2 regions of the Neisseria dentiae genome follow, and region 1 is predicted to be linked to the other one. Evidence: predicted binding sites of a transcription regulator. Region 1 holds the regulator's gene; the other holds the start of a gene.
The links. Region 1 encodes sigma-54, which starts transcription at its own class of promoters, with help from an activator protein. Its sites were predicted from a motif close to CTGGCACGCTTCATGCTT; they were not measured.

Region 1 (15,107 bases):
TCGCTGGTGATGACCGCGCGCAGGGCGACCACGTATTCGTAAGTGCGGCCGTCGCCCATTACGCCCACCGACTTCACCGGCAGGAACACGGCGAAGGCCTGGCTGGTGAGGTCGTACCACGAGGTGCCGTTTTCATCGAAGGTGTTGCGCAGCTCTTGAATGAAAATATCATCGGCCCGGCGCAAGAGGTCGGCATAATTCTTCTTCACCTCGCCCAAAATGCGCACGCCCAGGCCCGGGCCGGGGAAGGGGTGGCGGTACACCATTTCGCGCGGCAGGCCGAGCGCCACGCCCAGTTCGCGCACTTCGTCTTTAAACAGGTCGCGCAAAGGCTCGAGCAGTTTCAGATTCATGTTTTCGGGCAGACCGCCGACGTTGTGGTGGCTTTTGATGGCGTGTGCTTTTTTGGTTTTCGCGCCCGCGCTTTCGATAACGTCGGGGTAGATCGTGCCCTGTGCCAGCCATTTGGCGTTAACGCGTTTTTTGGCTTCGTCATCAAACACTTCCACAAACTCGCCGCCGATGATTTTGCGCTTTTGCTCGGGGTCGGTTACGCCGGCGAGTTTGCCCATAAACTGTTCGGTAGCGTCCACATGAATCACGTTTACGCCCAGATTGCGTGCAAACATATCCATCACCATTTTGCCTTCGTTGAGGCGCAGCAGGCCGTGATCGACAAACACGCAGGTAAGTTGGTCGCCGATGGCGCGGTGGATCAGCGCGGCGGCCACGCTGGAATCGACGCCGCCCGACAGGCCCAAAATCACTTCGTCGCCGCCTACTTGTTCGCGGATTTTGGCGACGGCTTCATCGATGTAGTTGGGCATGGTCCAGCTCGGTTTGGCGCCGGCAATGTCCAGCACGAAGCGGTTCAGCAGCGCGCGGCCCTGTTTGGTGTGGGTCACTTCGGGGTGGAACTGGATGCCGTAGAATTGTTTTTCGGCGTGTTCCATCATCGCAATCGGGCAGCTCGGCGTGTCGCCGATCACCACGAAGCCTTCGGGCAGTTTCGATACTTTGTCGCCGTGGCTCATCCACACATCGAGCGTGTTGGCCTGGCCGTCTGAAATGCCGCGCGTTAATTCGCAATCGATGGTTTTCACTTGCGCATAACCGAATTCGCGCTGGTCGCCCGGCGACACTTCGCCGCCCAAATGGTGTGCCATAAACTGCATGCCGTAGCAGATGCCGAGCACGGGCACGCCCAAATCGAAGATGCCGGTGTCGGCCTGATAATCGGAGTTGTAAACCGAGTTGGGGCCGCCGGAAAGGATAATCGCTTTGGGGTTGAAGGCTTTGATGTCGGCCAAAGGCATATCGAAAGAATGCAGTTCGCAGTAAACATGGGCTTCGCGCACGCGGCGGGCGATAAGCTGGGTGACTTGCGAGCCGAAGTCGAGGATGAGGATTTTGTCTTGGGTCATGATGGTCTTCGATGGGAAAAGGGAAACGGCAGGCCGGCAAAAAGGCCGTCTGAAAAATGCGCTATTGTATCATTTTTCAGACGGCCTGATGCGTGCGGCGGATTATTCGCCGTTGGGCAGTTTCACCCGTTTGTGCGGCACGATGTTGCTGCGCGAAAGCAGCAGCAGACAGCCCAGCACCATCATGCCCAGCGCCACCAAAGGCGACATGCCCAGCAGGTATTGGCTTTTCAGGTAAACCGCCGCGCCGATGTAAATCAAGAGCGGGCCGGATACGACCGACTGTTTGTTGATGCCGTCCATCACCAGCACGGCCACACCGGCAACGGCCAGGCCGATGGCAATCAGCGTGGCGGTGGCGGGCAGGATGCCGGTGGCTTTGAGAAACCACACGGCGCCGGCGATAATCAGAAACAGCGGCAGGGCGAGCGAGGCTTGGGGCATGGTGCAAACTCCGTGGTTGCGAATGTGTTCAGACGGCCTGCATTATTGGGTTATGCAGGCCGTCTGAAAAGGGTTCTTGCGCTTTTTTACGCAAACCGGTTGTAAAAAACATATAGGCCGAGGCCTTTGCAAGTCGTTTAGGCCGTCTGAAATATTCAACCATCGCCATTCCCGCGCAGGCGGGAATCCAGTCGTTTTTTCGTAAGTTATTGAAATAAAATACTTGATGATTTTGGGGCCGGATTCCCGCCTGCGTGGGAATGACGAGGCACCAACCTTTTCAGGGTTGAATTGGTTTTTTTCAAAAATTTCAGGCCGTTAACCCGCGTTTTTCATCAAACGCTGTTTCTCGCGCTTCCAATCGGCTTCTTTCATGCTCTGGCGTTTGTCGTGCTGCTTTTTACCTTTGGCTAGGCCGATGTCCATTTTGATGTAGCCGCGGCTGTAATGCAGGTTTAACGGTACGATGGTGTAGCCCGCCCGCTCGGTTTTGCCGATTAATTTGTTGATTTCCGACTGTTTCAGCAGCAGCTTGCGCTGGCGCACCGGGTCGGGCTTCACATGGGTGGAGGCGGTGGGCAGCGCGGTGATGTGGCAGCCCACCAGATAAAACGCGTCTTTCTTCCAGTGGATATAGCTCTCTTTCAGCTGCACGCGGCCGGCGCGCACGGCTTTCACTTCCCAGCCGTCTAGCACCAAACCGGCTTCGATTTGGTCTTCGATAAAATAGTCGTGAAAGGCTTTGCGGTTGTTGGCGATGCTCATGGTATTCGATATTTCGGTTCGGTTGCTTTTTTTCAGACGGCCTATTGTAGCAAAAGGCCGTCTGAAAACGTGAGACCTTTGCAAAAAAGCCATCTGCGGCGCATTTCTGCGTTGTGCGCTGCTCGCTCGCTTGCCTAACTCCATGTTATGTCTGCGCTCGCTGCGCTGCTACGCCTTGAACTGCATCCACATCTGACTTTTTTGCAAAGGTCTCAACATTTTAAAATTCGCGTATGCAGGTAAAGCGCAAAACGCCGCCGACGCGTTCGGCAAACATGGCGGCGGGGCGCACCCACAGGCCGTAATCGCCGTAGAGGGCGCGGTAAACCACTAAGGTTTCTTCGGTTTCGCTGTGGCGGGCGGTGCCGAGCACTTCGTATAAATTGCCTTTATAGTGGCGGTAGATGCCGGGTTTGACTGTGTTCATAAGGCCGTCTGAAAAAACAAAAATGGCAGGTTTTGCAACCCGCCATACTTTGGGAATTGAAACCGGAACACTCCGGCCCAATTTGATTAAGCAGCCTGAATGTTGGCGGCTTGTTTGCCTTTGGGGCCGGTGGTTACGTCGAAAGAAACACGTTGGCCTTCTTTCAGGGTTTTGAAACCTTCCATATTGATGGCAGAGAAGTGAGCGAACAAATCTTCACCGCCTTCGTCGGGGGTGATAAAACCAAAACCTTTAGCGTCGTTAAACCATTTAACAATACCGGTTGCCATTGAACTTCCTATACTAAAAAAATTAACAAAAACAGCAAAATTCAGGCAACATGTAAAAACCAAAAGTTTCGAGTTTCTCCCAAACCATTATGCTTTTTTAGATGCCAAGCTCTGCTAAGAAGGCTTTTTACCTATGTTGTATGGTCCAGTCAAGGGGAGATTGGGAAAAATATCGAAATTTATTAAAATAAAGCAAAAAACAACATCAACACCGCCCCAAAACCATATTTTAAAGATTAATATGAGTCAAAACCAAACCCGCCGCGATGCCGAAACCGATCTGTTGAACCGCAGCAAAACCACTCCGCCCAAACGGTATGGCGTTTATCTGCTCAACGACGATTACACCACCATGGATTTCGTGGTGGAAGTGCTCACCGGCATTTTCATGCTGCCCGAAGAGCGGGCGGTGGCCGTGATGCTTCTGGTGCATCACGAAGGCAAAGGGCTGTGCGGCGTGTACACACGCGATATAGCCGATACCAAACAACAACAGGTTTTGCAGCGCGCAAGGCAGGAAGGCCACCCGCTGCAATGTATTGTTGAGGAGGTTTAAATGATTTCAGCCGAACTCGAACAGATTCTGCAACAGATCTACACCGATGCGCGCAGGCACAAATACGAGCTGATCAGCTTGGAGCATTTGCTTTTGGCACTCATCGAACAGAGCGAAGACGTAGCCGGCATATTGGCACGTTGCGGTGCGGATTGCAGCGTGCTCACCGAACAGCTGATCAGCAGCATGGTCGACAACACCCCGACCTTGCCGCCGCACCTGTTCGACAGCACCGAAACCCAGCCCACCCTCGGCTTCCAGCGCGTATTGCAGCGGGCGATGGTGCACGCGCAGTCGGCCGGCAAAAAAGAAGTGAAACCGGTGGACGTGCTGGTGGCGCTGATGAGCGAAACCGACAGCCATGCGGTGTATTTCCTGCAACTGCAATCGGTTACGCGCTACGATTTGCTGCGCTGCCTCGCCCACGGCATCACGCCTGAAGGCAGCAACGGCAGCAGCCGTGAAGAAGACGACGGCGACCGGGCCGCCGGCAGCGGCGATGCGCTGGCCGACTACACCGTCAACCTCAACGCCGAAGTGCTGGCCGGCCGCATCGATCCCCTAATCGGCCGCAAACACGAAATGGAGCGTTTGGTGCAAACCCTTTGCCGCCGCCGCAAAAACAACCCCTTGCTGGTGGGCGAAGCTGGCGTGGGCAAAACCGCGCTGGCCGAAGGCTTGGCACATTTGATTGTGAAAGGCGAAGTGCCCGACACCCTGCGCGGGGCCGCCGTGTTTTCGCTCGATATGGGCGCACTACTGGCCGGCACCAAATACCGCGGCGATTTCGAGGCGCGCATCAAAGCCGTTTTAAAAGCGCTGGCGAAAATCCCCAATGCCGTGCTGTTTGTGGACGAAATCCACACCATCATCGGCGCGGGCAGCACGTCGGGCGGCACGATGGACGCTTCCAACCTGCTCAAGCCCGCGCTGGCCAAAGGGCAGCTGCGCTGCATCGGCGCCACCACCTACAACGAATACCGCACCATCTTCGATAAAGACCATGCCTTAAGCCGCCGTTTTCAGAAAATCGACATCGTCGAGCCGAGTATTGCCGAAACCGTGCAGATTCTGCGAGGCCTGAAAAGCGCCTTTGAAGATTTCCACCAAGTGCGCTACACGGCAGGCGCGCTGGAGGCCGCCGCCGAGCTGTCCGCCCGCTACATCAACGAGCGCTTCCTGCCCGACAAGGCCATCGACGTGATGGACGAAGCCGGCGCCGCCCAGCGGATTCTGCCCAAATCCAAGCAGAAAAAGGTTATCGGCAAAGCCCAGATCGAAGCGGTGGTGGCCAAAGTGGCGCGCATTCCCGAAAAAACCGTGTCGCACGACGACAAACAAGTGCTGCAATATCTGGGCCGTGATTTGAAAAACATGGTATTCGGGCAGGATGCCGCCATCGAAGCCTTGGTGGCTGCCGTGAAAATGGCGCGCTCCGGCTTGGGGCAGCCCGACAAACCCATCGGCAGCTTTTTGTTTTCCGGCCCCACCGGCGTGGGCAAAACCGAAGTGGCGCGCCAGCTCGCCTTCTCGCTCGGCGTGCCGCTGCAACGCTTCGATATGTCGGAATATATGGAACGCCATGCCGTATCGCGCCTGATCGGCGCGCCGCCGGGCTATGTGGGCTTCGAGCAGGGCGGGCTGCTGACCGAAGCGGTTAACAAACAACCGTTTTGCGTGCTGCTGCTCGACGAAATCGAAAAAGCCCACCCTGATATTTTCAATGTGCTGCTGCAAGTGATGGACCACGGCAAGCTCACCGACAACAACGGCAAGAGCGCCGATTTCCGCAATGTGGTTATCATCATGACCACCAACGCGGGTGCCGAAAGCCTGAGCAAGCCTGCCATCGGTTTTGCCGGCAAGCGTGAGCGCGGCGACGAAATGCAGGCCATCAACAAGCTGTTTACGCCGGAATTCCGCAACCGTTTGGATGCCATTATCCCGTTTGCGCCGTTGAACGAAGCCGTGATTGCCAGAGTGGTGGATAAATTCCTGCTGCAACTGGAACAGCAGCTGCTTGATAAAAAAGTGGAGGCCGAGTTTACGCCGGCGCTGCGCAAATATCTGGCTGAAAAAGGTTTCGACCCGCAGATGGGTGCCCGCCCGATGAACCGCCTGATTCAGGACAAAATCCGCAAGGCGCTGGCCGACGAGCTGCTGTTCGGCCGCCTTGCCGACGGCGGTTTTGTGCGCATAGACTGGGATGCGGCCAAAGAAGAAGCCGTGTTGAAGTTTAAGAAAACTGCACCGAAAAAAGCGGCAGATGCGGCGGTGTGAACGCGCACGGCGGATTGCAGAAGGCAGTTGCCCGAGGCAAAGGCCGTCTGAAAACAAAATAACCGTTTTTCAGACGGCGTCAAGTGTTTGTGCAAAGGTTGAGACCTTTGCAAAATTCAAATTACTATCTGAAAAAACCTGAATTCCGTCATTCCCGCGTAGGCGGGAATCCAGACACTTGGCATCCAAGTATTTGTTTAATCAATACTTCAATATTTCCATCTGGATTCCCGCCTACGCGGGAATGACGGGATTTAAGCATTTCAGACGGCCTGAAGGAGTTTTGCAAAAGCTTCGCCAAAGCGGATTTGAACGTCGTTGCGCATAAAAAACGCCCCGTAAAACGGGGCGTTTGGTATTGCGGGGCACGGGCAAGCGGTTATTCTTCGGCCGGTGCGGGTTTGGGGGTGGCGCGCACGTCGTTGCTTTTTTCTTTGTGTTTCAGCACGGCGCGGTCGAGTTTGTCCATCAGCACGTCGATGGCGGCATACATATCCGATTCAACGGTTTCTACGTGCAAATCCTTACCGGCCAAGTGCACATCGGCTTCGGCCTTGTTGTTGACCTTTTCCACCGAGAGGGTAATGGCTACCGAAATCACGTTGGCGGCGTGGCGGTTGATGCGCTCGAGCTTGGCGGCCACATGGTTTTTGATGGCTTCGGTTACGTCGAAATTGAGGCCGGTAATTTTCAGATTCATGGCTTACTCCTTCGGTTGGGTTGTGCCGTTGGTGTACGGCGGAAATCGACAGGTTTGCCTGCGGTTCGGGCTGCCGCAAAAGTCAAACTGTTCGGGTTTCACTATAACAGGCCGTCTGAAAGGTTTTGCTGATGCAGATTAAATTTTTCAGACGGCCTGCCTGGTTCGGGCCGGGCCGTTACGGCCTGCGTTGGTGTGCGTTCGGAATATTCAGTGATTCGCGGTATTTGGCTACGGTGCGGCGGGCGATGTCGATGCCCTGCTGTTTCAGCAACCTGCTTAGCGCATCGTCGGAATAAGGTTTGTGTTTGTTTTCGCTTTCAACCAGTTGGGCGATAACGGCTTTCACCGCGCTCTGGCTCACGCCTTCGCCGTCTTCGGCGGCAACGGCCTGTGTGAAGAAATAGCGTAACGCAAACACCCCGCGCGGGCAAGCCAAATATTTGTGGTTGGCGGCGCGCGACACGGTGCTTTCGGCCACGCCCAGCGCGGCGGCGGCGTCTTTCACCAGCATGGGGGTGAGGCCGATTTCGCCGAACACGAAAAAATCTTCCTGTTTTTCCACGATATATTCGGCCAGCCGCATCACGGTGCTTTTGCGCAGTTCGAGACTGTCGATTTTCTGGCGTGCTTCGCTGAGTTTTTCTTTCCATTCGGGGCTGATGTCGCCCGCTTGTTTGAGCAGTTCGCAATATTCGCTGTTGAGCTGCACTTTCGGCCACACGCGCTCGTTGCTGCTGACCGACCAGCCGCTTTTGGTTTCTTTCACCCAAATATCGGGCTGTACATAGGCGGTAGGTTCGGCGGAAGCGAAACCGTAGGCGGGATAGGGGTTGAGTTTGGCGATCAGGTCTAAGGCCGTCTGAAGGGTTTCGGCTTCGGCATCGGGAAAATATTTGCGGAATTTGGCGGTGTTCTGCTGGCGGCTGCGGCTCAAATCGTCGAGATGCAGCTGCACGATTTTGGCGGCAAGCTGGCGCTCGGGTGAGGAGGGCAGGCGCATCAGTTGCAACAGCAGCGATTCGGTGAGGTCGGCGGCACCCACGCCCGGGGGGTCGAAGGTTTGCAGCAGATCGAGCGCGTTCTGCATATCTTCTTCTTCCAGCATCCACTCTAACGGCGTTTGGTCGAGCACATCGGTGATGCTGTCGGTGAAGTAGCCTTGTTCGTCGAGAAAATCAATCAGGATATGCACCCGCGCGGCTTCGGCTTCGCTTAAGGGGTGTTCGCACACTTGTTTGTGCAGATAGGCGTTGAAGTCGTCTTCTTCGGCGATGGTGGCCCAAACGTCTTCGGCATCGTCGCCGCCGACTTGGTTGGTTTTGGGTTGCGCGGCGGAAATGCGCTCGAATTCGGCTTCTGCCGCTTCGTCGTATTCGGCGCGCTCCAAAAGCGGGTTGTCTTGCAGCCAGTCGTCGACTTCGCGGTCGAGTTCCAGCCCCGACATTTGCAGTATGCGCAGCGACTGTTGCAGCCGCTGGTTGAGCTGTTGGGTTTGCCTGAGTTTTAATCCTATGTTTTGACTCATGTTGTTATTTTCTTCTTGAGTAAAAGCGTAATGTGCGGTTTGCGCCGGACCGGATTAACCCCCAATTGCCGGCTGTTAATAGTTGAAGTTTTCGCCCAAATACACCGCGCGCACCTGTTCGTTGTTAACCAGCTCTTCGGGGTGGCCGGAGGCCAGCACGGTGCCGTCGCTGATGATGTAGGCGCGGTCGCAGATGCGCAGGGTTTCGCGCACGTTGTGGTCGGTTATCAGCACGCCGATGCCGCGGGTTTTCAGAAAACCGATGATTTTCTGAATGTCGATAACGGCAATCGGGTCAACGCCGGCAAAGGGTTCGTCGAGCAGGATAAAGCGCGGCTGCATGGCCAGCACGCGGGCGATTTCCACGCGGCGGCGTTCGCCGCCGGAGAGCGACGGCGCGGGGTTGTTGCGCAGGCGCTCGATATTCAGATCGGCCAAGAGTTTTTCAAGCTCGGCATCGATTTCGCTTTTGTTTTTCAGGCGGATTTCCAAAATGGCGCGGATATTCTGCTCCACCGTCATTTTGCGGAAAATCGACGCTTCCTGCGGCAGGTAGCCCAAGCCCAAACGGGCGCGCTCGTGTATCGGCAGGTGGCGGATTTCTTGGCCGTCTAATTCTACGCTGCCTGCATCGGCGGCAATCAGCCCCACTATCATATAAAAGCTGGTGGTTTTGCCGGCGCCGTTGGGGCCGAGCAGGCCGACCACTTCGCCGCTTTCGATTTCCAGCGAAAAGTTTTTCACCACTTGGCGCTTTTTGAAGGTTTTTTGCAGGTTTTGTACGTTTAAGCGGCTTTGGCTCATATGCGTGCTCTTTGGTGATGGTTACTATTGTAATCGGTTTTTAGGCCGTCTGAAAGGTTTTTTTAACCTTTGTGAAGATTTGTATGTCTTGATTCTTGTTTGCGCACACCGTGGCAAATGTGTGCGGCGCTTTGAACTGCATCCGCATCCGGCATTTTTGCAAAGGTATCAGGCCGTCTGAAAAGCGGTGCGGCGTTATTGCCGGTTTTTCAGACGGCCTGTGGGTTATTTTTTCTTACCTTGCGATTGGGTGCTGGAAGGCTGGATAACCACGGTTACTCGCTTGCCGCTTTTGCCGCCGGAAGCCTTGCTGCCCTGCACGGTATAAACTTCGGTGCGGGTGTTGTAGGTAATCACGGCGCCTTCGGCCAAGTCGCCGCCGCGCTCTACTTTGGCGTTGCCGATCAGTTTCACGATGTTGGTGGCCGACGAGTAATCGATGTTGTTGGCCTGGCCTTTCACGGTGCCTTTGCCGCCGTCGAGCGTTTGGCTGAAGCGCACGGGGCTGCCGCTGGCGTTCATCTGCTGCTCGCCTTTGCTGTTGCGCGACACACGCACGCTGCCGGCGCTGATGTTGAGCGTGCCTTGTTTGATAATCACGTTGCCGCTGAACGTGGTTACTTGGTTGGCCTGATCGAGCGAGCCTTGGTCGGCTTCGATTTGAATCGGCTGCTGCCGGTCGCTTTCGAGCGCGAGGGCGGGGGCGGCGGCAACGGCGGTTAAGGCGGCCAGCAGGGCGGTTTTATAGATTTTTCGGGTCATAAATAATGGCTTTCACGCGGGAGGGCAGGTTTAAAAAACCTTTTTTGTGGTCGTACACCAAACCGTTTGCCGTGCCGTGGGAATCGCCGTATCGGTATTCGACGGCATCTTGGGTTTCGGCGGTTTCGGTTTGCGTATCTATGGTTAGGCTGTTGGTTTTCAAGATGCCGGCGGGGCGTTGTGCGTCGGCGTTTTTGGTTAATACCACGTTGTTTTGAAACTGTACTTTGCGGTTTTCGGTGTTGTAGTGCGCTTCGTTGCTTTTTACCGTGTAGAGTAGTTGGCCGCCGTTATACATGGCAAGCTCGGGTTTTTCAAAGGTTACGTCGTCGCTTTTGGGCAGCTGCCAGGCGGTTTCGGCGCCGAGGTTTTCTTTCAGACGGCCTTGTTCGTCGAAACGTTTGCCGTTGATGCCCGTCATCGAATATTGCGGTTCGTTGGGGTTGAGCGCGGTTTCTTCCACGTCAACCTGGCTGATACGCCCGAGCCAGGCGGAAAGGCCGCCCAGGCAAATCGCCAGAACCAGCGGAAACAGCCAGCCGTAGCGCCATCTGGTCATTTTACATACTCCTGTAAAGCGGCTTCGAGCGTGCCCTGCGCCTGCATAATCAGGTCGCACAATTCGCGCACCGCGCCGTTGCCCGCGCTTTTCTGCGTAACGTAGGCGGCGTGTTGCAGGGTAAACCAGTGGGCTTCGGGCACGGCAACGGGCAGGCCGCAGCGCACCATTACCGGCAAATCGACCACATCGTCGCCGATAAAGGCGCATTCGTGTTCTTCCACCCCCGCTTCGGCGAGCAGCTGCGCATAGGCGACGCGTTTGTCGTGTATGCCTTTATAGTAGTGGCCGATGCCGAGCTGCCTGACGCGCACGCCCACCGACGGGGCGTCGCGGCCGGTGATGATGGCCGTTTGCACGCCGGTGGCTTGCAGCATTTTCAGGCCGTGGCCGTCGAGCGTGTGGAACGATTTGATTTCTTCGCCGTTGTCGCGGATGAAGATGCGGCCGTCGGTAAGCACGCCGTCCACGTCCATAATCAGCAGCTTGACGGCGGCGGCGCGCGCCTGGATTTCGGGGGTTAGGGTTTGCATTCGGGTTGTGTTCTTTAAAAAATAAACGGTTTTCAGACGGCCTGGGCGAATAACAGCGGTTTATTTTAGCACCGTAAAGTTTAAACGCCGTCTGAAAATGTAAATGGGCTGGGTGCGCGGTTCAGCTTGAACTGCATCCACATCTGAGGGTTTTGCAAAGGTCTCAGCCTTTGGCTTTGCGGCGCGGTCTGTCTTCGCCCTCCTGCGGTTGGGCGGCTGGCTGCGGCGTGCAGTCTATCGGCGAAATATCCACCGGCGGCAGGGCTTTGCCGTGTTTGTCGCGCACGATAAACCTTGCGGCCTGCAAACCGGACAGCATGCCGCCTTCGGGGCGGCACACGATGGCGCTTACCTGCTTTTTCATGGCGTTGACTGCAAACGGCAGCATGGTGGCGATGTCGTTGAAATCGCGGTCGGTTAGGGTGTAGGCTGCGGTCATCACGCCGTTTTTAACGCTGCTTTCATCGAGCCGCACGTTTTTTCTGACCATGCGGCCCTGTTGCGTGCTTTTTTTCGCGGGCTTCTTTTCTGCCGCACATTTCGGGTGTGTTTGCCCAGCGCGCCACCAGCCTGCCGGCGGCATCCTGCACCCAATAGCTGTTGCTGATGATTTGCAGCGGCGGCCGGCTGCCGCACACGTCCAGATAATATGCCAGCCGCGAGTTTTGCCGCACCGTATCCACCGCATTTTGCACTTCGGCGCCCGGTTCGGCCGCCGCTGTTTCATATAAAACGTGCGTGCCGCCGTTGTGGAATGACACGGCCTTAATGGTTAAAAACCTGTTGAGTTTGATCGGCAGATACGGCTGCATGGCGGTCGTTTGCGCTTGGTAGTGCGCCTGTGTTTGTTGGTTCAGGGGCTGTGCCTGCGCGGCGGCGGCCAGCATACAGCCGGTTAAAAGCCAGTGGGGTTTCATGCCATACTCCGGCGGGTTAAAAACGATGGGCTGAGACCTTTGCAAAACCCCATCTGCGGCGCATTTCTGCGTTGTGTGTTTATGCCCTTTAGGGTACTGCTCGCTCGCTTGCCTGACTTCATGTTATGTCTGCGCTCGCTGCGCTGCTACGCCTTGAACTGCATCCGTATCTGAGGGTTTTGCAAAGGTCTCAGGCTTGAATTCGGGCCGTCTGAAAACGGTGTGCCGCCGATCAGACGATACGCGCTTTCAGCAGGTCGTGCATATTCAGCGCGCCTACAACCAAACCGCCTTCTTCCACCACCAAGAGGCCGTTGATGTGGTTTTGCTGCATCTGTTTCAGGGCTTCGGTGGCGAGTTTGTCGGCGGTGATGGTTTTGGGGTTGGCGTGCATGATTTCGTCAACCGTCAGCCCGGCGAAGTTGTCGCGCTGTTGGAACAGCCGGCGCAGGTCGCCGTCGGTAAACACGCCTTTCAGACGGCCTGTGCCGTCGGTAACGGCCAGCATGCCCAAGCCTTTTTCGCTCATGATAACGATGGCGTCTTTCAATAAGGTGCCGCTTACCACGGCGGGCAGCCCTTCGCCGCCGTGCATGATGTCGGCCACGCGCAGCAGCAGGCGTTTGCCGAGGCTGCCGGCGGGGTGGCTGAGGGCGAAATCGTCGGGCGTGAACTCGCGCGCTTTGAGCAGCACCACCGCCAGCGCGTCGCCCAGCGCCATCACGGCGGTGGTGCTGGAAGTGGGCGCCAGCCCCAGCGGACAGGCTTCGTGCGACACGGCGGCGGTGATGTGGATGTCGGCATGGCGTGCCATGGTGGACTGCGGGCGCGCGGTAATCGAAATCAGGGTAATGTGTTTGCGCTTGAGCGCGGGGATAATGGCGGCGATTTCGTCGCTCTCGCCCGAGTTGGAAATGGCGATAACCGCGTCGCCGTCGACTATCATGCCCAAGTCGCCGTGTGCGGCTTCGGCGGGGTGGACGAAAAACGCGGGCGTGCCGGTGGATGCCATGGTGGCGGCAATTTTGCGGCCGATATGCCCCGATTTGCCCATGCCCATAATCACCACGCGCCCACGGCATTGCAGCAGGGCGTCGGCGGCGCGGGTAAAGCTGCCGTCGAGTTCGGCGGCGATTTCGTGCAGGCTTTCGGCTTCGATGCGCAAAACCTCGCGCGCCCAGTTCAGATATTGTTCGGAATTTTCCATGCTTGTTTTCCCGCAGGGCTACCCAAATATGGAGAATCGGGTTAGCATCATTACTTTCTCAATAAATAACAAGGATTTCAGAGATGACTATTTTATCGGACGTTAAAGCATTAGGCCAACAAATCTGGCTCGACAATTTATCGCGCTCGCTGGTGCAGAGCGGGGAGCTGGCCGAAATGATGCGGCAGGGCGTGTGCGGCGTTACTTCCAACCCCGCCATTTTCCAGAAAGCGTTTGCAGGCGATGCTTTGTATGCCGGCGAAATCGCTGCGCTGAAACAGCAAAACCGCAACCCGAAAGCCATCTACGAAACGCTGGCTATTGCCGATGTGCAGGCTGCCTGTGATGTGTTTCTTCCTGAATATGAAAAAAGCGGCGGCAAAATCGGCTTTGTGAGTTTGGAAGTTGCCCCCGATTTGTCGCACGACACCACCGGCACCGTGGCCGAAGCCAAACGCCTGCACGCCGCCATCAACCGCCCCAACGTGATGATTAAAGTGCCCACCACCGATGAGGGCGTGGCCGCATTGGAGCAATTGGTTTCAGACGGCCTCAGCATCAACCTCACGCTGTTGTTTTCGCGCCAACAAACCCTCAAAGCCTATGCCGCTTATGTGAAAGGCATTGAAAAACGCTTGGCGGCCGGCATGCATGTAAACCATATCCGCGTGGTGGCCAGCTTCTTCATTTCGCGCGTGGACGGCGCGCTCGACACCACCCTGCCGCAACCTTTGCAAGGCAAAGTAGCTATTGCGCTGGCCAAAGCCGCTTATCAGGATTGGCAGCAGTTTTTCGGCGGCGAAGCATTTGCCGCCGCCAAAGCCGCCGGCGCCAACCCCGTACAGCTCTTGTGGGCTTCCACCGGCGTGAAAAACCCCGCCTATCCCGACACGCTTTATGTTGACAGCCTGATCGGACCCGACACCGTCAACACCGTGCCCGATGCTACGCTGAAAGCCTTTATCGGCCACGGCACCGCGGCAACCACGCTCACCGAAGGCCAAACCGAAGCGCTTGCCGTTTTGGCCGAAACCGAAAAACTCGGCATCGATCTCGAAGCCCTCGCCCTGCGCTTGCAGGAAGACGGCCTGAAACAGTTTGAAGACGCATTTGCCAAACTGCTCGAGCCTTTGGCTTAACGGAAGTGTTCCAAGTATGACGCGGATATTCCGTTCGGCAGAAAGCACGGGTTTTGCCGAGATAATATAGGCCGGTTTGCACCGAGGCCGTCTGAAAAAAGTTTTTCAGACGGCCTCAATCTGTCAAACCGCAAGAAGGGCAATGCTGCGCCCGAACAAGTTTTCCCGCCGCATATTCCGCAAGCCGCCGAATCGGCTTACAATACCGCCCGTTTGACACACACCGCACAGAACAACCCCTATGAAAATCTGGTTCGGTCGGCGCATCAGCCCCGACTTTCCCCACGGCAGCGCCGTTACCATCGGCAACTTCGACGGCGTCCACCTCGGCCACCGCCATATTCTGCAACGGCTCAAGCAAGAAGCCCGCAGCCGCGGCCTGCCTGTGGTGGTAGTGGTTTTCGAGCCGCAGCCGCAAGAATTTTTCGCCCGCAAAAGCGGCCGCGGGCTGCCTTACCGTATTTCGCCCCTGCGCAGCAAACTGCAACTTTTAAGGGAAACCGGCTGTGTTGATGCGGTGTGGGTGCTGCGCTTCAACCAAGCCTTTGCCGATATGGGTGCGCAAACCTTTATCGACAGCCTCTTGCGCGAAACCCTCAACACCAAATACCTGCTGATCGGCGACGATTTCCGTTTCGGCGCCGGCCGCGAAGGCAGCTTCGAGCTGCTGCAAAACCAACCCGGCATGGTAACTGAGCGCACGCCCTCGGTGCTGGTGGAAAACATCCGCGCCAGCAGCACTGCCGTGCGCAAAGCCCTTTCAGACGGCCAA
Region 2 (15,107 bases), 100 kb from region 1:
CCCGGCCGCACCGTGGTGGACATGAACAACGAAACCATTCTGCGCCTGGCCGAAATCCCCAATATCGTCGGCGTAAAAGAAGCCAGCGGCGACATCGCCCGCGAAACCGACCTGATCAACCGCGCCCCCGAAGGCTTCGCCGTTTATTCGGGCGACGACCCCACCGGCATGGCGTTTATGCTCTGCGGCGGCGACGGCGTGATTTCGGTGGCCGCCAACGTTGCCCCCAAACTGTTTGCCGATATGTGCCGCGAAGCCATCGCCGGCAATATTCCCGCAGCACGCGAGCTGAACAAAAAGCTCATTCCCGTGTATGACGTGATGTTTTGCGAACCCAGCCCCGCCGCCCCCAAATGGGCGCTTTCCCAACTGGGTCTGTGCCAACCCCATGTGCGCCTGCCGATTATTGAACTTTCTTCAGACGGCCAAGACAAAGTACGCAGCGCGCTGAAAAGCGCCCAACTGATTTAACCGGAGGAATCCCGCTAATGAACCGCATCAAAACGGCAGTATCCCTTATCGCCCTTGCCGGCCTTGCCGCCTGCTCGGGCAGCAAAGAACAGCCCAAGCTCGACTACCAAACCCAAAACCGCAAAGTGGTGAACCTTGAAGTTCCGCCCGATTTGACCAATCCCGACCAAGGCAATATGTATCAGATTCCCGCCGGCTCGGGCGCGGTTCGCGCCAGCGATATGGCACGCCGCAACGGCGCACAGCAGCCTGCCAACCAAGCCGTGCTGCAAGGCGTGAAAGGCGTGCGCCTCGAGCGCGACGGCAGCCAGCGCTGGCTGGTGGTGGAGGGCAAACAGCCCGCCGAAATCTGGCCGCTGCTGAAAGTGTTCTGGCAGGAAAACGGTTTTGAAATCAAATCGGAAGAGCCTGCCATCGGCCAAATGGAAACCGAATGGGCAGAAAACCGCGCCAAAATCGCCGGCGACGGCCTGCGCCGCCTGTTTGAAAAAGTGGGCCTGGGCGGCATTTATTCCACCAGCGAGCGCGATAAATTCATTATCCGCGTAGAGCGCGGCCGCAACGGCACCACCGACGTTTTCTTCGCCCACAAAGGTATGCAGGAAGTGTATGGCGATAAAAACAAAGACACCACCATGTGGCAGCCCCGCCCCAACGACCCCAACCTTGAAGCCGCGTTCCTCGCCCGCTTTATGCAATATTTGGGCGTAGATGCCCAACAGGCCGAAAACGCCTTGGGCAACAGCGTTGCCCCCGCAGCGCGCAGCGGCGGCGATTTGGCCTCTATCAGCGGCAATGCCATTCTGGTGAGCGGCGATTACAACCGCAACTGGCGCCGCACCGCGCTGGCGCTCGACCGCATCGGCCTGACCGTGCTCGGCCAAAATGCCGAACGCCACGCTTTCTTGGTGCAACCCGCCCCGCAGGAAGGCGCGGCCGTTTCCACTAAAAAGCCCGGTTTCTTCAAACGCCTGTTCGGCAAAGGCAAAACCGACACTACCGCTACGGCCGCAGCCCGCCCCGAGCTGATTGTGTATGTGGAGCCGGTAAACAACGGCGCACGCATCCGCCTGCTTAACCGCGACGGCAGCGCCTATCAGGGCAGCGACGCTTCGGCATGGTTGAGCCGCCTGCATACCGAATTGCGCTGATAACCGCGCCTTCCGCCTAAATAGCGAACGGCAAATAATCAGGCCGTCTGAAAAAATATTTTCAGACGTCCTGAAACTTTTGCAAAATTCTTTTAGGCACCTTAAAACACTTGAGTCATACCCGGGCTTGACCAGAGTATCTCCAGGCTTGACCAGAGTATCTCCATTTCTGTTTAGACAAAAAGATACCCGGGTCAAGCCCGGGTATGACGACGGTTGGGTATTTCAGACGGCCTCGATGAGCTTCGAAAAGCCCCGACCTGCCGTTTATGCCAAACACCCTTTTACTTCAGCAACATTTCCTGCAACAGCTTCATCCCCCATTGCCAGCCGTGCAGATGGCCGTTCAGACGGCCTGTTTGCGGGGCGGTCAGCAGGCGTGCGCCCCAAAGCTGCGCCTGCCGTTGCGCCCATTCCTGCGGGCATTCGGGATCGCCGGTGCCGATAACCAGCGCGCCCGGGCAATGGCAGCGCACCCGTTGCAGGGTGTGCACCGCATCATCGGGCAGCGCATCTTGGCGGGGCGACACCAATATCATGTTCCGCACCCGTTTCTGCATATTCACATCGGCCAGATAAAGCCATGCCAGCCAGCCCGAAACGCCTGCGCCGTGGGCGACGGCGGCGATGTTGCGGCTGTGGATGCCGGCCACCGCCGCGCCGACAATCCGCTGCCATTCGGTGATAGGTTGGCCACGCGAAACCGCCGCCGTGCGCACGGTGGGGTAGCTCACCGCCCAGCGGTCTATCCACATTTCGGCCTCGTCGGCATCGCGTATCAGCAGCAGGGTTAAGTCTTCGAGTTCTTGGCTTTGCATGGCTTACCCGCCGCAGGCTTTCAGGTTGAAGCGGGCATGTTGCAGCTCGCGTTCGTAGCTTTCACGATAGACAGGCGGCGCGGTGAAACCGCCGGCCATATGTTCGGCCAAAGGTTGCAGCGTGCGGCGGCAGGCCTCAGGGTTGCCGGCGTTTTTGTGGCTCACGGCCAAATCGTTGCGCGCGCGCATCTGCTCGGTGATGTGCAGGAAGCTGTCGCAGCGGTTCAGATATTGCTGTTTGATTTTAACGGCATCGCCGTATCGTTTGCCGCGGTAGGCCGTCTGAAAGCGGCGCTCGGTTTGTGCGGCGGCCTGTTCGGTGCAGGCGGTGGGGAGTTTGCGGTAGGTTCGCTCGAAAGAGGCGTTGTGGCCGCAATAGGCGGAGCAGGCTTCGCGGGCGTGGTCGGGAACGCTCAAGGTGATGCTGTTTTTGGCCGTTTTGAAATGCACTTCGCAGCCGTTGCCGTCGCGCCAGATATGTTGGCGGACGCGGCCCGAAATCTGGCAGAGGTTGCCGCTCGCGCCCACGGCAGAGGCTTCGAAGCGGGAGCGGTTAAGGGTTAGCTCACCCGAAGTATAAGGATTTTGGCTGCGGTAGGTTTGCGCGCAAACGGGCAGGGCGGCGGCAACGAGCAGCAGGGCGGCAAAAGGTTTGTTCATGGCTTGCTCCTTTGTTTTAACGGGCTTTCAGACGGCCTGAGACCTTTGCAAAAAAGTCGTTTTAGTCCTGAATTTATTTATATTTCGTCATACTCGGGCTTGACCCGAGTATCTCCTTTTCTTCTAAAACAAAAAGATGCCCGGGTCAAGCCCGAGCATGACGAAAGTGTTTTAAGGTATCGAAAAGAATTTTGCAAAGGTCTCGGCCTCTTAATCTTGCGAATCGGGCGGGTTCGGGCTTTAAGCCAAACCCGCGCCAACAGCATTGTTTTCATACAAGGGCGTGTAGTCATATTCCACCACCAACGGCGCGTGGTCGGAAAATTTTTCATCTTTATAAACATGGGCGCGAACGGCTTTGGCGGCCAGACCGGGCGTAACCATATGGTAGTCGATGCGCCACCCCACGTTGTTGGCATAGGCTTGGCCGCGGTTGCTCCACCAAGTGTAGCCCGGCTCTTCGGGGTAGAGCGTGCGCCACATATCCGTCCAGCCCAAATCATTGATAACCTTGCCTATCCATGCCCGCTCTTCGGGCAGAAAGCCCGAATTTTTCTGGTTGCCTTTCCAGTTTTTCAGGTCGATGTTTTGGTGGGCGATGTTCCAGTCGCCGCACACCACAATATCGCGCCCCGCCGCTTTCATCTCCGCCAGCATGGGGTAGAAAGCATCGAGAAAGCGGTATTTCAGCTCCTGCCGCTCCGGCGCGCTGGTGCCCGAAGGCAGATAGAGCGAAATCACGCTCAGGTTGCCAAAATCGGCGCGCACGAAACGGCCTTCGCGGTCGAATTCCTCGATGCCCATACCGATCTGAACATTGTCGGGGCGCTGCCTGCTATATACCGCCACGCCGCTGTAACCGCGCTTTTCGGCGCAATGCCACACGCCGTACATACCGTGCGGGTTTTTCATATCTTCCGACAAATCAGGCTCTTGCGCTTTCAATTCCTGCACGCACACAATATCCGCGCCCGATGCGGCGATATATTCGTAAAAACCCTTTTTATAAGCAGAGCGGATGCCGTTTACATTGGCGGAAATAATTTTCAGCATAAAAATGTGTGATCAAGTGAGAATAACAGAAGCGCGCATTTTACCCGAAATACCGTTATTCCGCAGAAAGCCCGTTTGCCGCCGCCGCAGGTTTGCTATAATCGGCGCAATTTCCAACCCGATTCAAGAAAGCCTTTAAATGTCTGATTTCCGCCAAGATTTCTTAAAATTCGCGCTCGAGCAAAACGTATTGAAGTTCGGCGAATTCACCACCAAAGCCGGCCGCCAATCGCCTTATTTTTTCAACGCCGGGCTGTTTAACGACGGCGCCTCCACCCTTGCGCTGGCGCGTTTCTACGCCCAAGCCATTATCGAAAGCAAAATCCAGTTCGATATGCTGTTCGGCCCCGCTTATAAAGGCATCATTCTCGCCGCCGCCACAGCCATGATGCTGGCCGAAAAAGGCATCAACGTGCCGTTTGCCTACAACCGCAAAGAAGCCAAAGACCACGGCGAAGGCGGCGTGCTGGTGGGCGCACCGCTCAAAGGCCGCGTGCTGATTATCGACGACGTGATTTCCGCCGGCACCTCCGTGCGCGAATCGGTGAAACTGATCGAAGCCGAAGGCGCCGCCCCCGCCGCCGTTGCCATCGCACTCGACCGCATGGAAAAAGGCACGGGCGAAAAATCAGCCGTGCAGGAAGTGGAACAACAATACGGCCTGCCCGTGGTGGCCATCGCCAACCTGCGCGACCTGCTTTCGCTGCTCGAAAACCACGCCGAATTCGGCCGTTATCTCGAACCCGTGCGCGCCTACCGCGAACGCTACGGCGTGGCATGATTGGATTGTTTTCCGATAAAAAGGCCGAGACCTTTGCAAAAATACCTTAAGGCCGTCTGAAATGCTTAGATTCCGTCATTCCCGCGTAGGCGGGAATCCAGATGGAAATATTGAAGCATTGATTAAACAAATACTTAGATGCCAAGCGTCTGGATTCCCGCCTACGCGGGAATGACGGAGTTCAGATTTTTTAGATAGCAATTTGAATTTTGCAAAGGTCTCAGGCCGTCTGAATATTCAGACGGCCTAAATAAATTCAGCAAGCCTCGCGGCTTGCCGCCCTCTCCCTAACCCTCCCCCGCAGGGGGAGGGGACTGCATAGTAGTGGTAGGTTGGGTTGAAAACCCAACATAACCCGTTTTATTGCTTTAAGGTGTTGGGTTTGGCAACCCAACCTACCGCCTTCAGGCCGTCTGAAATATTTCAGACGGCCTTTTCCTTTTTATGCCGGCCAACTGACAAAAAACGGTGCATGACAAAAAAATAACCCTCATGTTCGCAAATACGGCACCCTGCTGCCGAAAATCGTCATGTTAAGTTAAGTTAACAATTTGTTGGAATAATTGCTTTAGCATTAACAAAACAAAGTCATAAAATTAAAATATCATAAAATCAATAAAATATAAAAAATCGAACCGAAATTTTTCATGGTGGCACGGCCTTTGCTTGATACCTTGCAACCGCAGCAGGCCAAGCCGAAGCCCAGGCAGAAAGCAAAACCCAAGCGGCAAGCTGTAAATTCCTTCTTCTTTTGGTTGTAGTAACAAGCAGTACAAAACGTGCCAAGCACATTACGGTTTTTATAACTATTAAATAACTTTATTCACTTTTAAATTTTTAACTGGAGTTTTAAACATGAAAGCTATTCAAAAAGGTTTTACCCTGATCGAGTTGATGATCGTTGTGGCGATTATCGGTATTCTGGCTGCGATTGCGTTGCCGATGTATGGTGATTACACCGCCCGCGCACAAGCCACCGAAGGTTATGATTTGATTGGCGGCATGAAAACACCGCTGATTGAAGCAGTTGCTTCAAGCAGCTTGACTAATGCTTGTAATTCATCCGCAACTCCTAAACCTGCATGGTATGAGGGTGCTGTTAAACAGGGTAAGTATGTAAGTGGTATTACGGCCACTACAAAAGATAGCACTTGTGAAGTGGTTGCCACATTCAAGGCAGCTACAGAAGGTGTTAATGATAAGGTTGCAGGTAAAACTATTACCATGACTTTCACGCCCGCAACCGGCGCATGGGATTGCAATACCAACTTGGATAAAAACGTAGCTCCGGCCGCTTGCCAACCGAAAAGCTAATAATCCTTAAATCCAAACATAATCATGCTGAAGCCCGCGTAAGCGGGCTTTTTCTTAAAAACGGGGGGCAAATGAATTACTATAAAAAAACGGCACAAAGCGGGTTTACGCTTATTGAATTGATGACGGTTGTGGCCATTGTCGGTATTTTGGCTGCTCTGGCTTTACCCATGTACACCAACTATACGGGTAAAGCGCAAGTGGCCGAGGGAATGTCGTTGCTCAAGGGCTTGAAAACCCCTTTGGTGGAATCGGTATCTACCGGCAGCATTGAGCAATGCGTTAATACGGCCGCATGGTTTACGGGTGAGGTTACCGAAGGGAAATATGTGGAAGGTATCGGGGTTTCCTCGGATACTACCAATAAACGCTGCCTGCTTACGGCAACGTTTAAATCTGCGGGTGTGAACGACAATATACAAAATAAAAAAATTACCGTGCGCTATTCTATGAACACGGGCATATGGGAATGCGGAACCGACTTGCATGCAGATTTGGTGCCTGCCGTATGTAATAATCCGCTCTTAACGTTAGAGTAGCCGTAGGTCGGGCATTTATGCCCGACTTTTACTTGGGCGCGGATTGTGTCGGGCATAAATGTCCGACCTACCAAAAGCTTGAGACCTTTGCAAAATTCTTTGAGGCCGTCTGAAACATCCAGTTATCGTCATTCCCGCGTAGGCGGGAATCCAGATGGAAGTATTGAATTATTGATTAAACAAATACTTGAATGTCAAGCGTCTGGATTCCCGCCTACGCGGGAATGACGGAAATCAGGTTTTTCAGGTGGTGTTGAATTTTGCAAAGGTCTCAGCTTGTTTTGAGAGTAGCCGTAGGTCGGGCATTTATGCCCGACTTTTGTTTGGGCGCGGATTGTGTCGGGCATAAATGCCCGACCTACCAAAAGCTTGTTTTGAGAGCCGTAGATTGGGTTGAAAACCCAACATAAACCCGTTTTATTATTGCAAGGTGTCGGGTTTGGTAACCCAAACCACCTTTCCGAAAATATTTTCAGACAGCCAAAGCGGTGCATACAAGCCGCTTTTTATCAATGTTTTCCCGAGCGCCAAATCGACCAGATAATCCACACGCTGTTGGCAAAGGCGAGCAGGTAGCCGAGAAAGCCGATGAATTTGGGGCCGGTTTCTATGCTCATCACGATCGACGAGCCGATGATGAGGGCGGCGGTTACGATGCCCATGGTGAGGCGGTTGGTGGCGCGGTCGAGTTGGTGGCTGAAGTGGTCGAAGTGTTTGAAGTCGATGTTGAGGCCGACTTGGCCTTTTTGCAGGCGGCGGCTTAAGCGGAAGAGGTTTTGCGGCAATTCGTCGAGCGCCTGCACGATGGTTTGGGCGTGCATTTTGCTTTTGCGCAAAATGTGTTCGGGCGATGCGCGTTCGGCATACACTTCGGCCACGATGGGTTTGGCCTGCTCTAAAAGTTCGGTGCTGCCGTCGAGCCGTTTCACCACGCCTTCGAGGGTAATCAGGGTTTTGAACAGCATCACGAGGTCGCCCGGCAGGGTGAGGCCGTGGCGGCGCATGATTTGGGTGATGTCGTTAATCACTTGGCTGATGCGCAGGTCGCGTATGGGGGTGTGTTCGTAGTTGAGCAGCATTTCGAGCACGTCGGCGCCGAGCAGGTTTTCGTCGGGCAATTCGCCCTGCGCCCAGTTAATCAGCACATATTGCATGCTGAATTGGTCGTGGCGGCCAAGGGCGGTAATCAGTTCGATGATTTCGCGGCGGCGGGTGTTGCTGAGGTGGCCGACAAGGCCGAAATCGATCAAGGTGATGCGGCCTTCGCTGTTGAGGAAGATGTTGCCGGGGTGGGGGTCGGCGTGGAAAAAGCCCTGTTTCAGAATCATGGTGAACAGGGTGTCGGTGATGCGGCCGGCCAGAGTGCGGCGGGTGGCGGCGTCGAGGCTTTCAGACGGCATGTCTTTGAGCAGGGTGTCGCTGATGTATTCCTGCACAAGGATGTGGCGGTTGGAATATTCTTGGTAAACTTTGGGGATATGGATAAAGCCGTGTCCGGCAAAGGTGGTTTCAAACCGCTGCATATAGCGCAGCTCCACCGATAAATCGGTTTCTTTGGCAAGGCTTCTGGCGAAATACTGCACCATCTGCACGGGTTGGTAGCGGCGGGTTTCGGGGATTTCTGATTCGATCAGGTTGGCCAGATGGGTTAGAATGCGCAGGTCGGCCTGTATGGTCGGCTCGATGTCGGGGCGTTTGATTTTCACCGCCACGGTTTGGCCGCCGGCAAGCTCGGCGCGGTGCACTTGCGCAATCGAGGCGCTGCCTATGGGCTTGGGGTCGATGTGTTTGAACACGTTTTCCACCGGCTGCCCGAGGTGGGAGGCGATTAAGGCGCGGATGTCGGCGCTGGGTATCGGCGCCACGTTGCTTTGCAGCCGCTCGAATTCTTCTATCCACTCGGCGCTGAAAATATCAACGCGGGTGGAAAGCACTTGGCCGAGCTTCACGAATGTGGGGCCTAACTCTTCAAACGCCATGCGGAAGCGGCGCGGCGTGCTCATATAGCGGCTTTCGGGCGCGGGTTCGGCATCGGTGCTGTGCTGGTATGACAGCTTGATGCGCTGCACAAATTCGCCCAGGCCGTATTTGGTTAAAATGGCGATAATCTCGCGCATACGCGCAAAGTCGCGCATGGCCAGTAGCGTTGGAATCATCATGGTTTTTGCAGTATTTTTCAGGGTTCATGCCTTGCACGAACGGGTTTTTACTGTGAAAATCGGGTCTTGCCGCCTGCGGGCGGCAAAAAACACGCAGCAAACGGCGCATATTCCGCCATGTTTCGATCTGTTTTTCGACAGCATGGCGGCCTTATTATTGGCTGCAAATCTGCGGCGTGGCACACAGAATAACATAATCAGGGCGGCATAGGCCGTCTGAAAACCGATTGCACTCCGGCCGCCTGCGGGCGGGACGGCAAACAACGGAATCACCTATGGCAAATTTCAAACGATTTTTTTCGGCGGCGCTGGCCGCTTTCTGCCTGATGTTGTCGGGCGCGGCGCAGGCCGATGATTTGGAAAACCTTATCCGTTTGCAGGCTCCGCAATATGAGCCTGCGGGCGGTTCGGGCGGCAGCAGGCCCATAAGCCGCAGTGATGCCGACGATTTGATAGGCAGCGCGATGGGGCTGCTCGGCGTGGCTTACCGCTACGGCGGTTCGTCGGCGCGCACGGGTTTCGATTGCAGCGGCTTTATGCAGCATATTTTCAGCCGCAGTATGCAGATCAGCCTGCCGCGCACATCGGCCGAACAGGCCAGAATGGGCGAATATGTGAGCCGAAGCAACCTCCAGCCGGGCGACATGGTGTTTTTCCGCACGATGGGCGGCGGCCGCATTTCGCACGTGGGGCTGTATATCGGCAACGACCGCTTTATCCACGCCCCGAGGGCGGGCAAACGCATCGAAATCACCAGCCTGAACAACAAATATTGGAAAGCCAAATACGCCACTGCCCGCCGCGTGAAGAAAAACGACCCTTCGCGCTTTTTGAATTAAGGCTGTTATGATGAGTATGCCCGAAATGCCGAAATGGTATAGCGACAACGGCGAAATCGTTTCCTGCACCGAAAAAATCAAGGTGATGACGGAAAACATGACCGAGCTTTACCAAGCCGCCCAAGATGCTTTTGAAGACGCGCTGCTGATGGGCTGCGGCGAAGCACAGCTACGCGAATACCTGCACCGCTTGATAGACGGCGTGGAAAACCCTTACCGCAAAAGCTGAAGGCGGCGCAGAATAAAAAACGGAATCCGAAAGGGTTCCGTTTTTTTATTTGCGGAAGGAAAGGTTTCAGGCCTGAACCTTTGCAAAATTCGTTTAGGCCGTTTGGAACATCCGATTATCGTCATTCCCGCGTAGGCGGGAATCCAGCCTTAAAACCATCAAGTATTTTATTTCAATAACTTATGAAAAACGACTGGATTCCCGCCTACGCGGGAATGACGGGATTTAAGCATTTCAGACGGCCTTAAGGTATTTTTGCAAAGGTCTCGAACCGCTAAATCTGAAAACCGCCGCCTGTCTTTTCAGACGGCCTGTGCGGGGGTATGATTCCGATTAATTAATAATTTAAAGAAATACGCTTCGAAGCCTGCCTTATGGTGGCGGCGGCGGTTTCGGCAAGTGCTTCAGGCCGTCTGAAAACCACCGGCGCAATAATAAATAAAACAAAAAGGAGAAACCGAACCATGATTAGAGCGTTGAGCATTATTTTCGGCTTTTTGGCCGTGGGAGAGGCGGCGGTGCATTTCACCGGCATCAAGCTGCCCGGCAGCATTATCGGTATGGGTTTTTTGTTTGCCGCGCTGCATACGGGCTGGGTGAAAACCGCTTGGTTGCAGCAGATGGTGGATGTTTTGATGGGCAACCTGTCGCTGTTTCTGGTGCCGCCGTGCGTGGCGGTGATGAGCTATCTCGACGTGGTGGGGCGTGATTTGCTTTCCATCGCCACCGCCACGCTGGTGAGCACGTTTCTGGTGATGTTCGTTACCGGCAAGGTGCACGAGCTGATGCGGAGGTTTTGGTGATGGAAATGCTCGCGCATCCGGCTTTATTGCTGTTTATCACGGTAACCGTGTATTGGGTGGCCAATGTGCTGCGCGCCCGCACGGGCAGTTTTCTGTGCAACCCCGTGGTGTTGAGTTCGGCCACGGTGATTGTTTATCTGAAAACCGTCGGCATCGACTATGAAACCTATCACGAAGCGGCCGCGTTTATCGATTTCTGGCTGAAACCGGCGGTGGTGTCGCTGGCGGTGCCGCTTTATCTCAACTGGAAAAAAATCAGCAGCCAGTGGCTGCCGATTATTGTGTCGCAGGCGGCGGGCAGCGTAACCGGCATCGTTACCGGCGTGTATATCGCCAAGTGGATGGGCGCGGGGCGCGAAGTGGTGTTGTCGCTGGCGGCCAAATCGGTTACCAACCCGATTGCCATCGAAATCACCCGCGCCATCGGCGGCATTCCCGCCATCACCGCCGCCACCGTGATTCTGGCGGGCATGATGGGGCAGATGGTCGGCTTCAGGCTGATGAGCGCCAGCACCATCAAGCTGCCCACGTCGCAGGGGATGTCGATGGGGGCGGCTTCGCACGCAATGGGTATCGCCGCATCGCTCGACCGCAGCCGCAAGCTCGCCGCCTATGCCAGCCTCGGCCTGATTTTCAACGGCGTGCTTACCGCCGCGTTGGTGCCGCTGCTGGTTCCGCTGATGGGCGTTTGATATAGTGAATCCACTTAAGAAAAAGTACATACGTCATACTCGGGTCAAGCCCGAGTATGACGAACTGTTACTAAACAAGTGGATTCACTATAGCTGCAACAGGCCGTCTGAAAGAATAACCCCCACGCTTGTTATTCTTTCAGACGGCCTGTATATTCCCCGAAATAACTAGCCGCTAACCACAACGCATCATCAACAAAAAGCGTGCGCGGCCATACAATCAACACACCGCACAACCGAGACTGCCATCATGTTAACCGACGCATTCGGCCGCACCGTAGATTATCTGCGCATATCCGTAACCGACCGCTGCGATTTGCGCTGCACCTACTGCCTGCCCAAAGGCTTCAAAGGCTTTGCCGTGCCCAAAGATTGGTTAACGCTCGAAGAACTGGCGCGTGTGGCGGCCGCATTCGCGCGGTTGGGCACCAAGCGTTTCCGCCTCACCGGCGGCGAACCGCTGCTGCGCAAAGGCTTGGCCGGTTTGGCCGCCGAAATCAACCGCCAGCCCGGCGTCGAAGACATTTCCCTCACCACCAACGGCACGCAATTGGGCAAACACGCCCACGAGCTGCGCCAAGCGGGCGTGCGCCGCCTGAACATCAGCCTCGACAGCCTGCGCGGCGACTGCGTGAAAGACATCACCGGCACCGACTGCCTGCCCCAAGTGCTCGACGGCATCAAAACCGCCAAAGAAGCCGGTTTCGAGCGCATCAAAATCAATATGGTGCCGCTCAAAGGCGTGAACGACACCGATTTGGACGATATGGTCGCCTTCTGTATCGAAAACGGCTTTATCCTCAATTTAATCGAAGCCATGCCCATGGGCGCCACCGGCCAGGCGCATGCCAAGGTGAGCCTGCAACCCGTGTTGGCGCAATTGCAGCAGAAATTCAACCTCACGCCGTTCGAAGGCAAAATCGGCGGCGGCCCCGCGCGCTACTGGCAAAGCGGCAGCGGCGATTTCACCCTCGGCCTGATTACCCCGATGAGCCAGCACTTCTGCGCCACCTGCAACCGCGTGCGCCTTTCCGCTACCGGCAACCTGCACCTGTGTTTGGGGCAGGAAGACAAAGTGCCGCTGCGCCCGCTGTTGCGCGAAGGCTGCACCGACGCCGAGCTGGAGCAGGCCATCCGCGATGCCGTGCAGAAAAAGCCCGAAAAGCACGAATTTGTTGAAAATCCGAAAAAAATCATCCGCGTGATGGCATTAACCGGCGGCTGAACGTTGGGGCGGCAGGTTAGGGCTTCGTGCTTGGCAACACTCACCGCAAATTCCAAAACACTTGCGTCATACCCGGGCTTAACCCGGGTATCTTTTTGTTTCAAAAGAAATGGCAGATACCCGGGTTAAGCCCGGGTATGACGCAGGGGTTTGAAAATACCGACGAATTTTGCAAAGGCTTGGAGGCCGTCTGAAAAATCAGGCATAGGTGTTGCCGGTCTGTTCGGGCAAAAAGCAAAGCGGCGCAATGCCCTTATATTTTTTCAGACGGCCTTGTACAATACCGGCATCAACCCGTCTGCTCCGCCCGTTGCCGTATGGAAAACCAACACGCCCGCCCCGCGCCCCATCCGCGCCGCAGCCGCAAACACGCGCCGCCGTTCTGGCAGGCCGACAAACCCTATCTGCACGAACACAACATCAGCGATGCGCGCTTCCGCCTGCTCGGCTATCTGATGGCCATGCTGGGGGGCGCAATCAACGCGGGCGGTTTTTTTGCCGTGGCGCGCTACACCTCGCACGTTACCGGCGAAATGTCGTATGCGGCGGATATGGCATATTTGGGCGAATGGCGGCTGGCGCTGATCGCTTTTGCCGGCATGGTGTTTTTTATTTTGGGCGCAGCGCATTCGAGCTGGGTGATTCTGTGGGCGAAACGGCACCGCTTCCGCGGCGGTTTCGGTTTTTCGATGTGGCTGGAGGCGGTATATCTGCTGCTGTTCGGCGCGGTGGGCGCCATCGTGGCCGACTGGCACAGCGGCAGCCTGCCCGTTGCGGCCATGCTGCTGTTGTGTTTCATCATGGGTATGCACAACACCGTGATGACAGTGTTGTCGGGCGGTGCCATCCGCTCCACCCATATGACAGGCACGGTAACCGATTTGGGCATAGAAATTTCAAAAATGCTGTATTACCACCGCAGCGACAACCCCAAACTGCCGCACATCCACACCAACAAACCCAAAGCCAAGCTGCTGGCGGGGCTGTTGGCTGCCTTTTTGGCGGGCGGGCTGATCGGCGCGTGGGGCTACCACAGCGCCGGCCATTATTTCGCGTTGCCGGTGTCGGTGGTGCTGTTTGTGTTGGGTTCCGGCTCGGTGGGCTACGATGTGAAACTGCGCCTCAAGCTGAAGCTGGTGCGCCGTTTGCAGCAGCACGCGCGCGGCAGATAAGCGCGGCCTGTGTCGCAAAAGATACGCTTTCGGCGTTCAGACGGCCTTTGCGCCGTGCGGAAAGTAATGAACCGCTGCCGCGTGTAATATCAAGTTAAGCAAACTGTTATGCCGTGCCGATGTTCTATATAGTTTGCATCAGGGCAAACCCCGCCGGGGCGTTTGCCGCATATCGAATGATTTTGAAAGGAACCTCATGAAAATGTTGAAACCCTTAACCGTTTTGGCTGCCGCTTCCGCCATGGTATTGGCAGGCTGCGTAACCGATCCCGTTACCGGCCAGCAGAAAGCCAGCAAAACCGCTATGTATGGCTTGGGCGGCGCGGCTGCCTGCGGCATCGTCGGCGCCCTGACCCACGGCGGCAAAGGCGCGCGCAACTCTGCGCTGGCTTGCGGTGCAATAGGCGCGGGTATCGGCGGCTATATGGATTACCAAGAGAAAAAACTGCGCGAGAGCCTGGCCAACACCAATGTTGAAGTGGAACGCCAAGGCAACCAGATCAAACTGGTGATGCCCGAAAGCGTAACTTTCGCCACCAACAGCGCCAGCCTGAGCGGCAATGCGATGGACGCGCTGAACAAAGCGGCCGAAACCCTGGTGCAATACCCCGACACCACCTTAACCGTGGCCGGCCACACCGACAACACCGGCTCCGACGCCATCAACGAGCCGCTGTCGAAACGCCGTGCGCAAGCCGTGGCTTCTTACCTGAACCAACGCGGCGTGGCCACTTCGCGCCTGAGCACCATCGGTTACGGTTCGCGCCAGCCGGTTGCGTCTAACGCCACCGCCGAAGGCCGCGCCAAAAACCGCCGCGTGGAAATCCTGATCAACCCCGACCAAAACGCCGTGCGTGCGGCGCAACAGCAGCAACAGTAAGCATCGGGCAGAGAGATAAAAAGGTTGAGATCTTTGCAAAATAGCTCTTTACTCAACAGCTGAAATCCGAACACAGAATTTCGGCTGTTTTTACTTCAAGTATTCTCTGAGTTCCTCTTCAAGATACCCTGATTATCGGGTATTTGGGCTGTCTTTCAGGCAATAACAGACGCACGTAGCCTGTTGGTTACTTTTAGCAGGTTCAACAAATCGCTTTCGGTTTACTGGGGTCTGTCGACATTCAAGTTTACCTCAATTTCAATACGGCAGCAGCAAGGTAAATATTGGCAGCAAAAGATTGGTCGGTTTTTTCTGCGCGCA

Region 2: a site for sigma-54 is predicted at 5,585-5,602, ahead of H3L92_RS09160 (pilin). Genes of this name have one in related genera too.

Annotation. Positions count from the first base shown of each region.
Region 1 covers NZ_CP059570.1:1,829,133-1,844,239, forward strand. Annotated here, with positions in the region: gene guaA (glutamine-hydrolyzing GMP synthase) at 1-1,424, opposite strand, end outside; gene H3L92_RS08655 (hypothetical protein) at 1,527-1,868, opposite strand; gene smpB (SsrA-binding protein SmpB) at 2,187-2,726, opposite strand; partial or broken gene H3L92_RS13325 (lipoprotein signal peptidase) at 2,712-2,876, shown strand; gene H3L92_RS08665 (DUF1653 domain-containing protein) at 2,854-3,060, opposite strand; gene H3L92_RS08670 (cold-shock protein) at 3,147-3,350, opposite strand; gene clpS (ATP-dependent Clp protease adapter ClpS) at 3,592-3,906, shown strand; gene clpA (ATP-dependent Clp protease ATP-binding subunit ClpA) at 3,907-6,186, shown strand; gene hpf (ribosome hibernation-promoting factor, HPF/YfiA family) at 6,566-6,886, opposite strand; gene rpoN (RNA polymerase factor sigma-54) at 7,065-8,414, opposite strand; gene lptB (LPS export ABC transporter ATP-binding protein) at 8,490-9,218, opposite strand; gene lptA (lipopolysaccharide transport periplasmic protein LptA) at 9,444-9,980, opposite strand; gene lptC (LPS export ABC transporter periplasmic protein LptC) at 9,961-10,539, opposite strand; gene H3L92_RS08710 (KdsC family phosphatase) at 10,536-11,072, opposite strand; gene H3L92_RS08715 (hypothetical protein) at 11,236-11,562, opposite strand; gene H3L92_RS08720 (hypothetical protein) at 11,534-11,989, opposite strand; partial or broken gene H3L92_RS13330 (lipoprotein signal peptidase) at 12,043-12,189, shown strand; gene H3L92_RS08725 (KpsF/GutQ family sugar-phosphate isomerase) at 12,222-13,196, opposite strand; gene tal (transaldolase) at 13,280-14,335, shown strand; gene ribF (bifunctional riboflavin kinase/FAD synthetase) at 14,577-15,107, shown strand, end outside.
Region 2 covers NZ_CP059570.1:1,932,945-1,948,051, reverse strand. Annotated here, with positions in the region: gene dapA (4-hydroxy-tetrahydrodipicolinate synthase) at 1-471, shown strand, start outside; gene H3L92_RS09185 (NlpB/DapX family lipoprotein) at 489-1,622, shown strand; gene H3L92_RS09180 (alpha/beta hydrolase) at 1,907-2,440, opposite strand; gene H3L92_RS09175 (hypothetical protein) at 2,444-3,100, opposite strand; gene H3L92_RS09170 (exodeoxyribonuclease III) at 3,341-4,153, opposite strand; gene pyrE (orotate phosphoribosyltransferase) at 4,293-4,934, shown strand; gene H3L92_RS09160 (pilin) at 5,790-6,248, shown strand; gene H3L92_RS09155 (pilin) at 6,320-6,787, shown strand; gene H3L92_RS09150 (ABC1 kinase family protein) at 7,297-8,946, opposite strand; gene H3L92_RS09145 (C40 family peptidase) at 9,222-9,785, shown strand; gene H3L92_RS09140 (hypothetical protein) at 9,796-10,014, shown strand; gene H3L92_RS09135 (CidA/LrgA family protein) at 10,479-10,817, shown strand; gene H3L92_RS09130 (LrgB family protein) at 10,814-11,509, shown strand; gene moaA (GTP 3',8-cyclase MoaA) at 11,760-12,734, shown strand; gene H3L92_RS09120 (YoaK family protein) at 13,052-13,906, shown strand; gene H3L92_RS09115 (YiaD family glycine zipper/OmpA-like lipoprotein) at 14,103-14,786, shown strand; partial or broken gene H3L92_RS09110 (IS5 family transposase) at 15,034-15,107, opposite strand, start outside.